One region of the Paenibacillus sp. NMA1017 genome, then DNA from elsewhere that is predicted to be linked to it. Evidence: riboswitches for the same ligand, from Rfam matches in the RefSeq annotation. Region 1 holds a riboswitch; each other region holds the start of a gene.

Region 1 (4,304 bases):
TCTGTAGCTGAGAGTTGCGCTGGGATGTAGAAATCATGTAAGAGCCTCCTTATATAAAATTGATCTTCATTTCATAGAATTTAGGTATAATTCCACTTGAAAATGATAGTGTATATCCGTATAGATACCTATTATCGTATGATGGGGGTTATCCAAAGTCAACGCCTGAACCGGAAAAGTAAAAATGATGCAAAGAATTGTCGATGTTTGTTCTCGTTCTGTAATATGGTTGTCACAAAAACATCGGTTTACAGTAGCCGCGACTATTCTATATAATTTATGTAACCATGTTTCATAGTGTGAAACGAATATGGATACAAGAGGAGCGGTTCACGATGGAAGACCGTAAATTAACCGTTCGCGCTGTAGAGCGTGCACTTGATATATTGTTGTGTTTTACCGCAGATTCGGATCTTGGCCTGACGGAGATTGCCTCCAAAATTGGTCTACATAAAAGTACGGTTCATCGGCTGCTGACTACGTTGGAGGATCGGGGCTTTGTCGTTCGGAATGCCGAAACGGAAAAATATCGACTTGGCTTCCGCATTTGGGAGCTATCCACGCATTTGTCCCAAAGTGACGAGCCGGCGGTGTTGTTACAGCCTGCAATGGAAGGACTACGTGACCGTTTGGGCGAGACGGTCAGCTTGTACTTACGGGACGGCAGCATGCGTATTCGCATACAAGCCGTGCAGAGCAATCAGGCGATCCGCAGGGTTGCGCCTGTAGGTGCGCGTATGCCGCTGGCTGTAGGGGCCTCCAGCAAGGTGCTGGCAGCCTTTATGCCGCCGCAGGAGCTGGAAGCCCTACTAAGCGGGAATGAATGGCCGCCCTCGGTAGACCCGGAGGTCTATAAAGCCCAGCTGCAGGACATTCGCGAGAAGGGCTATGCGACCAGCTATGAAGAACGGGAGCCCGGGGCCGCTGCTGTGGCTGCGCCAATTGTGAACCGGAAGGGACAAGTCACTGCGGCTTTATCTGTATCCGGTCCGGTCAGTCGGCTTGCACCCGAGACGCTACATGACTTTGCTCCGATTTTGATCGAAGCGGCGAAGGAAATGGGGCTTATGCTTCCGTAACAAGAATAAATACAGTTGCAGCAAGCAAAGTGATTTGATGAGGAGCGTCTCCTTGCTAAATGGAACCTAGAAGGGTTGCCAAAGCCATAAATTTGAAGTAGTCTGATAAGGATGGCGGGATGTCTGTTATGTCCGCCTCATGTGAATAGAAGTATCACAGTTACTGGGGGAGCCTGTAATGCCGGGCTGAGATGGAATCGTGCAAGATTCCGGACCCTTTGCACCTGATCTGGATCATACCAGCGTAGGGAAGTAATCGGCCATTGAAATGTATACGCAGCTGCTGTCTACGGTGACGCATTGGAATAGGATTATTCACATGTGCACGGTTTGGATAGCTGCCTCGTTAGATTAGCCGGTTCCCTGGGGAACCGGCTTTTTTGCATAGATCAGCGCCACCCTGGGAATGGTTCCGGATCGGTGTGTCATTTCATCGAAACGGGAGGAATGGACAATGAAGCCGACAAAAGTAGAAGGAACAAAAGGAACAGAATTGAAATCAGCAGAAGTAAGGTTGGCAGGAACAAGGGAAGTTGAGGTAGAGAGAACAAACGGGGAGCAAGCCAGTGGGGTAACGCCCTTTCCAGGGAGCCGTAAGGTATATATTCAAGGCTCGCGGCCGGACATTGCCGTGCCAGAGCGGGAAATTGCTCTCCATCCTACACATACGCCGCAGGGCATAGAGCATCATGAGCCATTGCGTGTGTACGATACAAGCGGTCCCATGACTGACGAAGCCTATCAGGTCGATATCCGTCAGGGTCTGCCTCCACTACGGCGAGCTTGGGCACTGGAACGGGGTGATGTGGAGGCTTACGAGGGACGCGCCGTCAAACCGGAGGATAATGGACTCAAACCTGGCTCCAAACGGGAGACAGTTGAATTTCCCGGCGTGACCAACCGTCCGCTTCGTGCTTCGCAAGGTCGTACAGTGACGCAAATGCATTATGCACGGCAAGGGATCATTACGCCCGAAATGGAATTTGCGGCGATCCGCGAAGGGCTCGAGCCTGAGTTTGTACGGCAGGAATTGGCGGCTGGACGAGCCATTTTGCCTTCGAATATCAATCACCCGGAAAGTGAGCCAATGGTCATTGGGCGTCATTTTCACGTGAAGATCAATGCGAACATTGGTAATTCTGCGGTTACCTCCTCGATCGAGGAGGAAGTGGAGAAAATGACCTGGGCTGTGCGTTGGGGCTCGGATACAGTTATGGACCTGTCCACAGGCCGTAATATCCATACCACACGTGAATGGATCATTCGGAATTCTCCTGTACCGATTGGGACTGTGCCGCTGTATCAGGCACTTGAAAAGGTGAACGGTGAAGCAGAGGCGCTGACGTGGGAGTTGTATCGCGATACGCTGATTGAGCAGGCGGAGCAGGGAGTGGACTATTTTACAATTCATGCGGGTGTATTGCTGCGGTATATACCGATGACGGCGAATAGAATGACGGGAATTGTATCCCGTGGCGGGTCGATCATGGCAGCCTGGTGCCTTGCGCACCATCAGGAGAATTTTTTGTATACACATTTTGAAGAAATCTGCGAAATTATGAAAGCCTATGATGTGGCCTTTTCTCTCGGGGATGGTCTACGTCCGGGTAGTATCTATGATGCGAATGATGAAGCACAGTTTGCTGAGCTGGAAACGTTGGGTGAGTTAACGCAAATCGCATGGAAGCATGATGTTCAGGTCATGATTGAAGGACCGGGACATGTCCCTATGCATAAAATCAAAGAGAATGTGGATTTACAAATGGAGATTTGTAAGGAAGCTCCTTTCTATACCTTGGGACCGCTCACGACGGATATTGCCCCCGGATATGATCATATTACCTCAGCCATCGGGGCGGCGATGATCGGTTGGTTCGGGACGTCCATGCTGTGCTATGTTACGCCTAAGGAGCATTTGGGTCTGCCCAATAAGGATGATGTCCGCGAGGGTGTCATTACCTACAAAATTGCGGCGCATGCTGCCGATCTGGCGAAGGGACATCCACGGGCGCAGCAGCGGGATGATGCTTTGTCCAAGGCACGCTTTGAGTTTCGCTGGCGGGATCAGTTCAATCTGTCGCTTGATCCCGAGCGGGCCTTGTCCTACCATGATGAAACGCTACCGGCAGAGGGCGCCAAGGAAGCACACTTTTGCTCGATGTGCGGCCCCAAATTTTGTAGTATGCGTATCACGCAGGACATTCGCGCCTATGCAGCGGATAAGGGGCTGAACACTCAAGAAGCAGTAGCTGCCGGGATGCGTGAGAAGGCAGAGCAGTATCGGGATGGCGGTCAGTAAAACGAATGTGTGAGTTTAGGAACGCATGAATTAAAAAAAGCCGTGGTTCTCTACAGTCGATGTAGGGAACTACGGCTTTTTGGCTTATGTAAAGCGAGATCATGCAACCAGATAAACGACGCCTTATTTTTTACCCATTTTTTCATTCAAAATGTCCTGAAAGCTGAGTTTCTTCTCCGAGCTATCTTCTTTCTTCTGCATACTCACCGCGTTGGCACGTTGGTATTGGTGGTGAAAGGGCATCAGGGTGTGGACGGTTAAGTTCATTGTATTCATGTAGGTCATTCCTCCAATTCCATATTGTCAAATTCAGATTGAGTTGCTTAAGACGTCTGTATAGGACTATTTGTATGTACTTATGTCGTATTGCTATGTAGGTTGCTTGGTAATGTTTCAATCATTATAACCACATTTTTTCAAAGTAAAACGCTTTTGACATAAAACAGGAAGATGGTCATATGTGTCCAAAATGCCGATTAGGAGGATGGTCGTTTTAGGGGAAAATGTGCCTAGGTCTAAAACAAGGGCTAGAGGCCCGTTTTCTTAGTTTAGTAGTCGGGATTGTGTTTTTTTGTCGAATAACCTTGTAAAAGGAGGATTTTGCGGACTCCTCAAGTCAGGATTAAGGCAGTCTGGTGGCGAATTAAAGTGTCAAAGTTGTATTGACTTTATGTTTGGTAGTAGATACCATGAACTGGTTGTCAGCGTATTTTGACAACAAGAGTCAGCCAATCGATCTGGCGATTCATCCTTTGAAATGTAGAGAGAGGATTAGAGCATATATGAAAAAATGTATTGCAGACATCGCATTTATTATTCTGGGTGCGTTTTTTTTCGCGCTAGCTGTTAATCTGTTTGTGATCCCGAATGAGTTTGGCGAGGGGGGCGTTACAGGGGTTACGATTATCCTGTACTACCTGTTTCAG
Region 2 (4,304 bases), on a different contig from region 1:
GATTCATCGTCCTGACCGATGTGAACACCGTCAGCGTCGAGTTCAAGAGCCAGCTCCACATCGTCATTGATGATGAAGGGGACACCAGCGTGGCGGCACAGTTCCTGTAGCTGGCACGCAAGTTCGAACATAGGAACGCCCGTTAACGCGCCAAGACCCTTTTCCCGGAACTGGACCATGGTTGCGCCTCCAGCCAGAGCCTCCTGCACAACCCAGCCTGGTTCCGCGAGGCAATTCACGCTTCCAAGCACCAGGTACATCTGTAGCTGGCGGCGCACCACCTCTGACAACATTCTGCCGCTCATAGAAGCATCTCCTGACGACGACGGAAGGCCCAATGATTGGTGGGCCCATGTCCTTGTCCAAGCTGCAAAGATTCCTCAATCGCCGCCTGGATGAAGGCTTTGCCATTCAAGATAGCCTCCGGTACAGACATCCCTTTCCCTAATTCCGCGGTAATCGCTGCCGAGAAGGTGCACCCAGTTCCGTGTGTATGGACAGTCCGTACTCGCTTGCCGCTCAGCTCTGTAAAGGCGGTTCCGTCAAAGAGCAGGTCGACAATCTGTTCGCTGCTCTCGCTCTCGTCAGAGTGGCCACCCTTGATCACAACGAATTTTGATCCCATACTGCTAATATGTCTTGCAGCCTCGCGGCGATCCTCCATCGTACGGATACTGATCCCGGTCAGGGCTTCCGCCTCCGGAATATTCGGTGTAACGACCAGGGCCAAGGGGAGCAAGTCGTCCTTCAAAGCTTGCACCGCTTCCAGTTGCAGCAGTTCAGCGCCTCCCTTGGCAATCATCACGGGATCGACGACGACCTTTTTCCAGCCGAACTTTCGGATCTGCTCGCTCACAAGTCGGATGATGCCCGCATTAAACAGCATGCCAGTCTTCAGGGCATCCACTCCAAGGTCTAATCCTACAGCTTTGATCTGTTCCGCTGTTGCTTCCGGTGGCAGCGGATATACGCCGTGAACCCCTAAGGTATTCTGTACGGTAATGGCCGTAATAGCTGACATGCCGTACACGCCAAGTTCTTGAAAGGTTTTGAGGTCGGCCTGAATTCCTGCCCCGCCGCCACTGTCCGAACCGGCAATCGTCAGTGCTCTGGGTACACGAACGTCTGTCATCGAGCACCACCTGCTGTGGTTGTTCCGGCTTCACGGACAGTGACATGCCCCTCCAGCGAACCTGTATGTAGTTTGGCGAGCTCGTCGAGAAAGGCAATCTGGAAGCTGCCGGGCCCCAGCTCTGAGGTGCATGCTGCGGCTCGGGAAGCTGCTGCACCGTAAAATGCCAAGCCTGCTGTACCTGCGAGCAGCAGGTTGGGTTCAACAGCTGCAAAGGCACCTAACACAGAGGTCAGCAGGCAGCCTGCTCCGGTTACCTTCGTGAGCAGCGCGTCTCCACCGCTAATCATTCGTGCTTCGGCCCCATCGGTAATGACGTCTTCTTTTCCAGTGATGACTACCATTGTATTGAGCGTTCGAGCAGCCCGAATTGCCAGATCGACATTGCCGTTGTCAGCACTGTCACCAGCATCTACGCCTTTAATCTCACGGGCTTCTCCAACAAGATGCGCGACTTCGGCTGCATTGCCTCGCACCAATGAGATTTTGACTTCTCTCAGGATTCGTAGTGCCGACTCAGTTCTAAAGCTCGTTGCTCCCGCACCGACCGGATCTAGCAGGACTGGGACACCGTGTGCATTTGCTGATTGTCCAGCAATGATCATGGCATCCACCAGTTCGCGGTTCAGCGTACCGATGTTTAACACAACGGCACCCGCTATTTTTGCCATGTCTGCTACTTCCTCGGGTGCATAGGCCATCACCGGGGAGGCGCCCAATGCATACAGGCCGTTGGCCGTAAAGTTGGTGACTACCACATTGGTCATATTGTGAACGAGGGGTTTGCTGTTTTGTACCTTCGTCAGGAGATCCGAATAACTTTGTTCCCATGTACTCATCATGATTATCCTCTCTATAGTTGGTGGTTCAACAGGGCATTAACCGTACTTCATGTATCGAATTGCCAGGCTGACTATTCCAAGACCGCTGCCTGCATCTGGACCGGCCATTCTTCCTGCTTATAAGCCATGTCCCAGAACTTATATTCCAGCTGGCAGCTCAGTATAAAATGCTCAATCATCCGCTCCCGCTCAGCAGCCGTTGCGTCTTCCGCCCAAGCATCTACACGTTCTCGGAACTTGAGTGTTGTATCATCAAGCTGGTCTCCATAGAAGCCCATCCATTCATAAAACGGATGGGACTCATCCGGCTTTACTTCATCCAGCAGCCTGCGACCAATCTCGGCATACGTCCACATACATGGCAGCAGCACAGCCAAAATCTCGCCCAGGCTGCCCTCATGCGCGACCGTTAGCATGTGACGGATATAGTGATGGGCCGACGGAGCGAGTGGATATCCCTGCAACTCTTCATAGGTCACCCCTGCGACAGCACAGAAATTTTGATGCGGATGAACCTCGCTGTGTAGAATAAAAGAGATTTGTTCATTAAATACAGCCATGTCCTCCCGATTCGTGCATTTGGAGATTGCGATGCCGTATATCCGCATGTAGGCGTTCAAATATTCAAAGTCCTGTTTTACATAGTGAATCAGCTGTCCCCTTGTCAAACTTCCTTCAGCAATACCTCTCACAAAGGGATGCTCAAAAATCGCTTGAAAAATGCCGTCCGCCTGCCGACGGAGTTTTTGTGTAAAACTCAATTTCCCCACCTCCATCAAATTGAAGAGCAAGAAGTCCTGTAAGGATACAATTCCGGAACAACGCTAAAAAGCCGCCCCGGAAAATGGAGCGGCTTCAACAATAGGCCCAATACGCAAAAAAAACGCTTGAAACCTTATATATAAAGGCTCCACTTTCCTACGCTAGTGCGAACTAGATCAGGTTCAAAGGGTCCAAGATACGTTCTTGTCTCAGCCATAGTGGCTCCCCTAGTGGACTTCTATTCTTTTGACTATTACTGTACATTCGTTCATACGCTATGTCAAACATACGTCTATCTGGTCAAAGGTCAAGTGACAGAGCTGAAGTTGGCTTTCGAGGGGAAAAGGTGCTGGAGAAGGTCAGTTCCGTCTACACGAAGGAGTTCGCGGCAGGCTCCAGTGTCTAAAAAATCAGAATTTATACCAAAAGAGAAATCAGTACTGGGAGTGTAACGAGCGATATGACAGCACTGATGACAAAGGAGGAGGCTGTTTCTGATTCCAGGCTTTCAAAACGGGTGGCGATCATAGCGGCGACTGCTGAACCCGGGAAGGAAACGAGCAGAACTGCCTTCACAGTATCTGCAGACGACAGACCGCACAGGTAGGCGATCAGCAGCATTAATAAAGGCTGTACAATTGTTTTTAACAGTGCGATGGCAAAGGCACTTACACTAAAACTAATGTTGCGTACGCCAATGGTCACTCCGACCGCGAATAAAGCGGCCCCGGACGTAATGTCTCCGATTTGATTCAACGATTTGTTCAACAAATCCGGTGAATGGAAGCCGAACAAGGTCAAAATTACACCAATCAGTGGAACCAGCGCCAGCGGTTCTTTTAAGCCATGAAGAATGGAGTCCCAGATTAACCTTCCGAGGTGACCGTTCCGTTCCTTGCCTGAATTCCGGCTGGCTACGGTAGCTATAATAGTAGCCGCCGGGTCAAGGACGGCATTGACTACAATTCCCGTAAGCGCAATCGGAATGGCGACAGCAGAGGAACCGTAGATGGCTCCAAGCACCGGGATACCCATAAAAGCAAAGGTAGGCTGTGCTGAGTTCAAAGCAAACATGGCGGCATCCTTCACTGACTGCTTCCTCGCAAAGCGGGACAGTAGAAGGAGAACGGCAAAAAAAACGACAATGCCAATGAACAGAGCCAGCAGGAATGGCCATTGCTCGATGAGTGCTTTCCTGTCCGTTGTCGTGATACCGATGAATAGATGCGCAGGCAGTGCAAATTTGGTAACCAGTGCATTTAGGGCCTTGGAGGAAGAGGCATCAAAGCTTTTGTAATGCCCCGCTAACCACCCTAAAATAATTACGAAAAAAATCGGCACCAAAATATACAAGATATGTCCGACACTCATAGATCGATTCTCCTCGCTTGAACTGACGTATTCTGCCTGTCTGAACAAGGCAATATTTTTCCTAAACGGGGCATTAGTGAGGGTGATGAATTACACTTTCCACTGCTTTGACCTTCGTATATTCCGGTTTCCACATTGCATCTCGTATAGCTTGTTCCACATTTGAAATGTGTGCTTGAGCTACCTGATCCTGAATC
Region 3 (4,304 bases), on a different contig from region 1:
AAAAGCTTTCCTGCGTAATATGGATCAGGCCCCATGTCCACCAGGTCGTCACCCCTTTGCCGAACATCATCATGCCCGTTGAAGTTGAAATAAACACCAATATAAAGGGAGATCCATACAGCAGCAGCCGCTTCCATGGATGGCCTGACCAGACAAGCAGCAGTAACATAGCACACGCAACATTAAACATGACATTCGGATTATGGATGACTATAACGACCACAAACAGGATGGAAAACATCACGAGCTTTAGGCCCGGATTCACGCGATGCAACCATGTTTTATGATGGGGAAAGGACAGGTTCATACTGTAATTCCCCTTTCTGAATCCGCCATGTATCGGTACAATATCGACGGACAATTTCCGGGTCATGGGTGACCATCACAATGGCCGTGCCTGCCGCTCTCAGCTGCTCCAACATATCCAGCATGACAAAGGTATTACGCGCATCATGCCCAAAGGTCGGTTCATCGAGCAGCAGCACTTCCGGCTCACGAATCATAGCCGTAGCAATACTCAACCGCCTTTTTTGGCCTAACGAAAGCTGATACGGATGACGCTCGTCCAGCCGCTCCAGTCCGAACTGTACAAGCATCCGATCGACCCGTTCCCGGCACTGTTCGGCGCTAAACAAGCTCTTGGGTAACGAATACTCTAGTTCCTTTCGTACGGTGTGTGCTACGAATTGCAGCTCGGGATTTTGAAACGCGAACCCGATACGCTCTGCCAGTTGTTCCGTACTGCCTGCCTCAACTCCGCACACGCTATAACGTCCCTGTGTGCGAAGTAAGCGCATCATGGAGAGCAACAGCGAGCTTTTGCCAGCCCCGTTTTCACCGACCACGCCAATCCAGTCGCCAGACTTCACCTGCGCATGCTCCACATAAATCACTGAACTTAAACTGCGGAGGCCGCTAAAATGTTCTAGCTCCAGCAAATTAGTCCCCGCACCATTCTGTTGCGTCACTGCTTCACTCCAACGTGGCGAAGACGATTCATTCCATACTCCCGGATACCACACGCCGTACTCGGACAATGCCTGCCGATGCACATGAAATACTTCTTCGGCCCTTCCATCCGCAATGATCTCCCCTTGAGCAGAAAGCACCACAATCCGATCCACATCATGGACAATTTCATTAATTTTATGTTCCACGATCACCAGTGTCTGGTCTACCGAAATGTTGCGAATGGTATCCCACACCTGTGTAGTGCCTTCCTCGTCCAACAAAGCCGTCGGCTCATCCAGAAAAAGCACTTCTGGCTCCATAGCCAGCACAGACGCAATCGCCAGCCGCTGCTTCATTCCCTGTGACATGCTGCCAATGGGCATATGTATATCATCCGTCGATAGACCAACCTGTATCAGCAGCTCGCGAATACGGGATCGCATTTGCTCACGAGGAACCTGATTATTTTCCAACACAAAAGCCAGTTCCTCGTCTGCATAGGACATACAGAACTGCGTATCAGGATCTTGAAATACAATACCTGAGACACTTGGGATTACAGCAGCATCGCATTTCATAGGCACTTCTATCGTGCGTGGAATCAGACCACTTAACACTTGGAGCAGCGTTGATTTACCGCATCCACTCGGCCCCAGTAGCAGCAGCTTTTCCCCCTTGCGGACAGACAAAGACATATTGTGAAAAAGCAGTTCTTGCTCACCGGGGAATTTCAACCGTAGCCGGGTGATCGAAGCCACCACATCTTCGGTTGCCCGGCTCATCAATCCAGCCCCTTATAATCTTGTTCCGTTGCAGGCCTCAAACTTCGCGTGACTCCGGTTACCTCCAATGCCTTAGCCAGATAGAACGCGAATACCCCGGCAATCACAATACTGCCAATCATCCGAAATCCAATATACAAAACATAGTTCCAGGTCGATAGCTGATCAATATACCCGTAGCTGAAGTCTAGAATCAGAGAAGTGACAGCCGCCCCAGCCGCAGCTAGCGAAGCAACCCACAAGTTTGCGTTCCGATACAGAAAAGCTGCAAAAAACAGCTCCGCTCCCAAGCCTTGCAGCAGGCCATAATACAAAGTGGACATGCCCCATTCGCTTCCCAAAAAAGCACTGACCGTTGCCGCTGCCACCTCTGCCAAAATTGCAACACCCGGCTTGCGAATGATGAGATAAGCAAACGTGCCTGCCATAAACCACATGCCATACATCAGTTGCTCGGCGTGTAGACCAAATGGCTTCATCAAATCATAGGCAGGCCCCCATATTTTGTAGATCAACCCGAACACAACAGCGATCACAATCGTGACCAAAATATCCGTCAGTTTCAACCCTTTGGACGCTCTTACAGCAGTATTCATTATTGCGTGCTCCCCTTTTTCCTTATAGTTGGCCTCTTGGCCATAAAAAAAGCTTGCCTGGAGCTGAATCTCCAGGCAAGCTTTATGCGCAGTAAAAGGTAAAGCACCATACAAAACATCATTCGTCGATATGCCTTATATAACCAGTAGTCTAAACTACTACACTGATACCAAGCCAAGTCAGGGTCAAGGTAAAATGCTAGGACATACATTGAATCTATCGACAACCGCAAAAAAAAGCGGCATTCCTGTATAGTGTTCTTGGTTTCTCTACGCTGGCATTACCCAGATCAGATTTCACGGTCAGTGGCAAGGGCCACCCTCTCAGCCTGACTTTCTCAAGCTCCCGACAATGCTTTTTTAATTCACTATAATATATACCACATCTATGGCTTTGACAATCCTATAATCCGAAGAAACGCTTAGCTGTTTCCGTCGTCGCAATTTCGATCTCCATCATGCTACGGCCTGTGCACTCGGCAATCGTAGCGGCGATGTGAGCGAGATACATCGGCTCATTACGCCCTTCTTTGGGCTTCACGGGCAGATTACGCGGGGTCAGAAATGGAGCATCCGTTTCAATCATCAACCGGTCTAGCGGAATATCCCTAACCAGCTCACGCAGATGTTTGCCACGCCGTTCGTCGCAAATCCAGCCGGTGATCCCGATATACAGTCCCATTTCTACATACGTATGCAGTTCCTGTTCCGTGCCGGTAAAACAATGCACTACCACTTTATCGACAAGCCCTTGATACTCCCGCAGCATAGCGGCAAAGTCCTCATGTGCATCTCGTTCATGCAGAAATAACGGCATATTCAGCTCACCCGCCAGTTGGATTTGCTCCCCAAACCATCGGCGCTGCACATCACGCGGCGAAAAATCACGGTTATAGTCCAGTCCGCATTCCCCTATGGATACGACCTGTGGCTGACTCGCCAGCTGGCGGAGCTGCTGAATCGTATCTGCGCTGCAGTCTTTGGCATCATGGGGATGCACGCCAGCCGTCGTATACAGCTTGCCCGGATAACGGGCCGCATACTGAGCAGCCTCCCGACTGCCGCGGACACTGGTTCCAGTAATAATCAAAGGTGTAATCCCTACAGCCGCGGCTCTCTCTACCACCTGTTCCCGATCCGCATGAAACGAACGGTGCATCAAGTTCACACCAATATCAATTAACGGTGTACCCCTTTCCATCTCAATCCCTCCTTCGCAAACTACAATCTCGGGTCAATCGGCTCCGATTCCAGAGATAGCGCGGCAAGGACGCATTCATGAATACGATCTACCGTATCCTTACGGACAAAACGTTCCACGCCTTCCATACCAAGCGCTCCTTCCATCAGGGCATGACGCTCCTTTTTGTTCGTTCGACGCTGCTTCAGACGCTTTAAATTCTCAGGGGCAAGATAATCCATACCGTAAATGATATGCAAATACTTGCGGCCTCTCACCTTGATTGCAGGCTGAATCATCTTGTCCCGATTTTTCATCAAAAAGCGTTCCGGCTTGATCACAATCCCCTCATGACCATCCTCTGTCATCTCGTTCCACCAGCGAATAACCGCTTCCTCGCTTGCTTCGTCCGTGATGACGCGATACTCTGTCTCCATAAACAGGGAAGACAGCCCAGCCAGTTCTCTATTTTGCTCCATATGCCAAATATGAGAATGGTCGAAAAAAGTCTTTCCGCTGTGTGCCAGCGTATGAAACGGTGCGATACGAATTTCATCCAGACCGTCCACATCCCAGCAATATTTTTGAAAAGCCTCTTGAAACGTTACGGCATTCGCATACTTCTGTTCCATTTCCTCCAACCAGTCTCCAACTTCTCGACCTGCAACCTTCGCCTGCTCCAGCTTGTCTACCAGCTTACTGCGATCCAGCAGAGCTGCTTCCCCCACATGCGCATACTGTGCAGCAATCAGTTCCCGAGCCTTGAGATTCCACGGCACAATTTCCGCATCCAGC

Evidence for each region. A riboswitch is a leader RNA that binds a small molecule or an ion and turns the genes downstream of it on or off. The one in region 1 is predicted to bind thiamine pyrophosphate.
Region 2: it holds a riboswitch for thiamine pyrophosphate, as region 1 does, so the genes downstream of both, tenA (thiaminase II) here and thiC (phosphomethylpyrimidine synthase ThiC) in region 1, are expected to answer to the same signal.
Region 3: it holds a riboswitch for thiamine pyrophosphate, as region 1 does, so the genes downstream of both, AC5ELV_RS18675 (ECF transporter S component) here and thiC (phosphomethylpyrimidine synthase ThiC) in region 1, are expected to answer to the same signal.

What each region holds. Positions count from the first base shown of each region.
Region 1 covers NZ_JBZXYR010000010.1:122,130-126,433, forward strand. The annotation lists gene AC5ELV_RS21065 (alpha/beta hydrolase) at 1-37, opposite strand, end outside; gene AC5ELV_RS21070 (IclR family transcriptional regulator) at 336-1,079, shown strand; TPP riboswitch at 1,235-1,347, shown strand; gene thiC (phosphomethylpyrimidine synthase ThiC) at 1,534-3,378, shown strand; gene AC5ELV_RS21080 (hypothetical protein) at 3,502-3,654, opposite strand; gene AC5ELV_RS21085 (YitT family protein) at 4,161-4,304, shown strand, end outside.
Region 2 covers NZ_JBZXYR010000005.1:262,669-266,972, forward strand. The annotation lists gene thiE (thiamine phosphate synthase) at 1-305, opposite strand, end outside; gene thiD (bifunctional hydroxymethylpyrimidine kinase/phosphomethylpyrimidine kinase) at 302-1,132, opposite strand; gene thiM (hydroxyethylthiazole kinase) at 1,129-1,974, opposite strand; gene tenA (thiaminase II) at 2,046-2,735, opposite strand; TPP riboswitch at 2,873-2,975, opposite strand; gene AC5ELV_RS15500 (AEC family transporter) at 3,154-4,107, opposite strand; gene AC5ELV_RS15505 (NAD-dependent malic enzyme) at 4,181-4,304, opposite strand, start outside.
Region 3 covers NZ_JBZXYR010000008.1:60,025-64,328, forward strand. The annotation lists gene AC5ELV_RS18665 (energy-coupling factor transporter transmembrane component T family protein) at 1-307, opposite strand, end outside; gene AC5ELV_RS18670 (ABC transporter ATP-binding protein) at 282-1,733, opposite strand; gene AC5ELV_RS18675 (ECF transporter S component) at 1,733-2,329, opposite strand; TPP riboswitch at 2,579-2,688, opposite strand; gene AC5ELV_RS18680 (TatD family hydrolase) at 2,733-3,530, opposite strand; gene AC5ELV_RS18685 (polynucleotide kinase-phosphatase) at 3,551-4,304, opposite strand, start outside.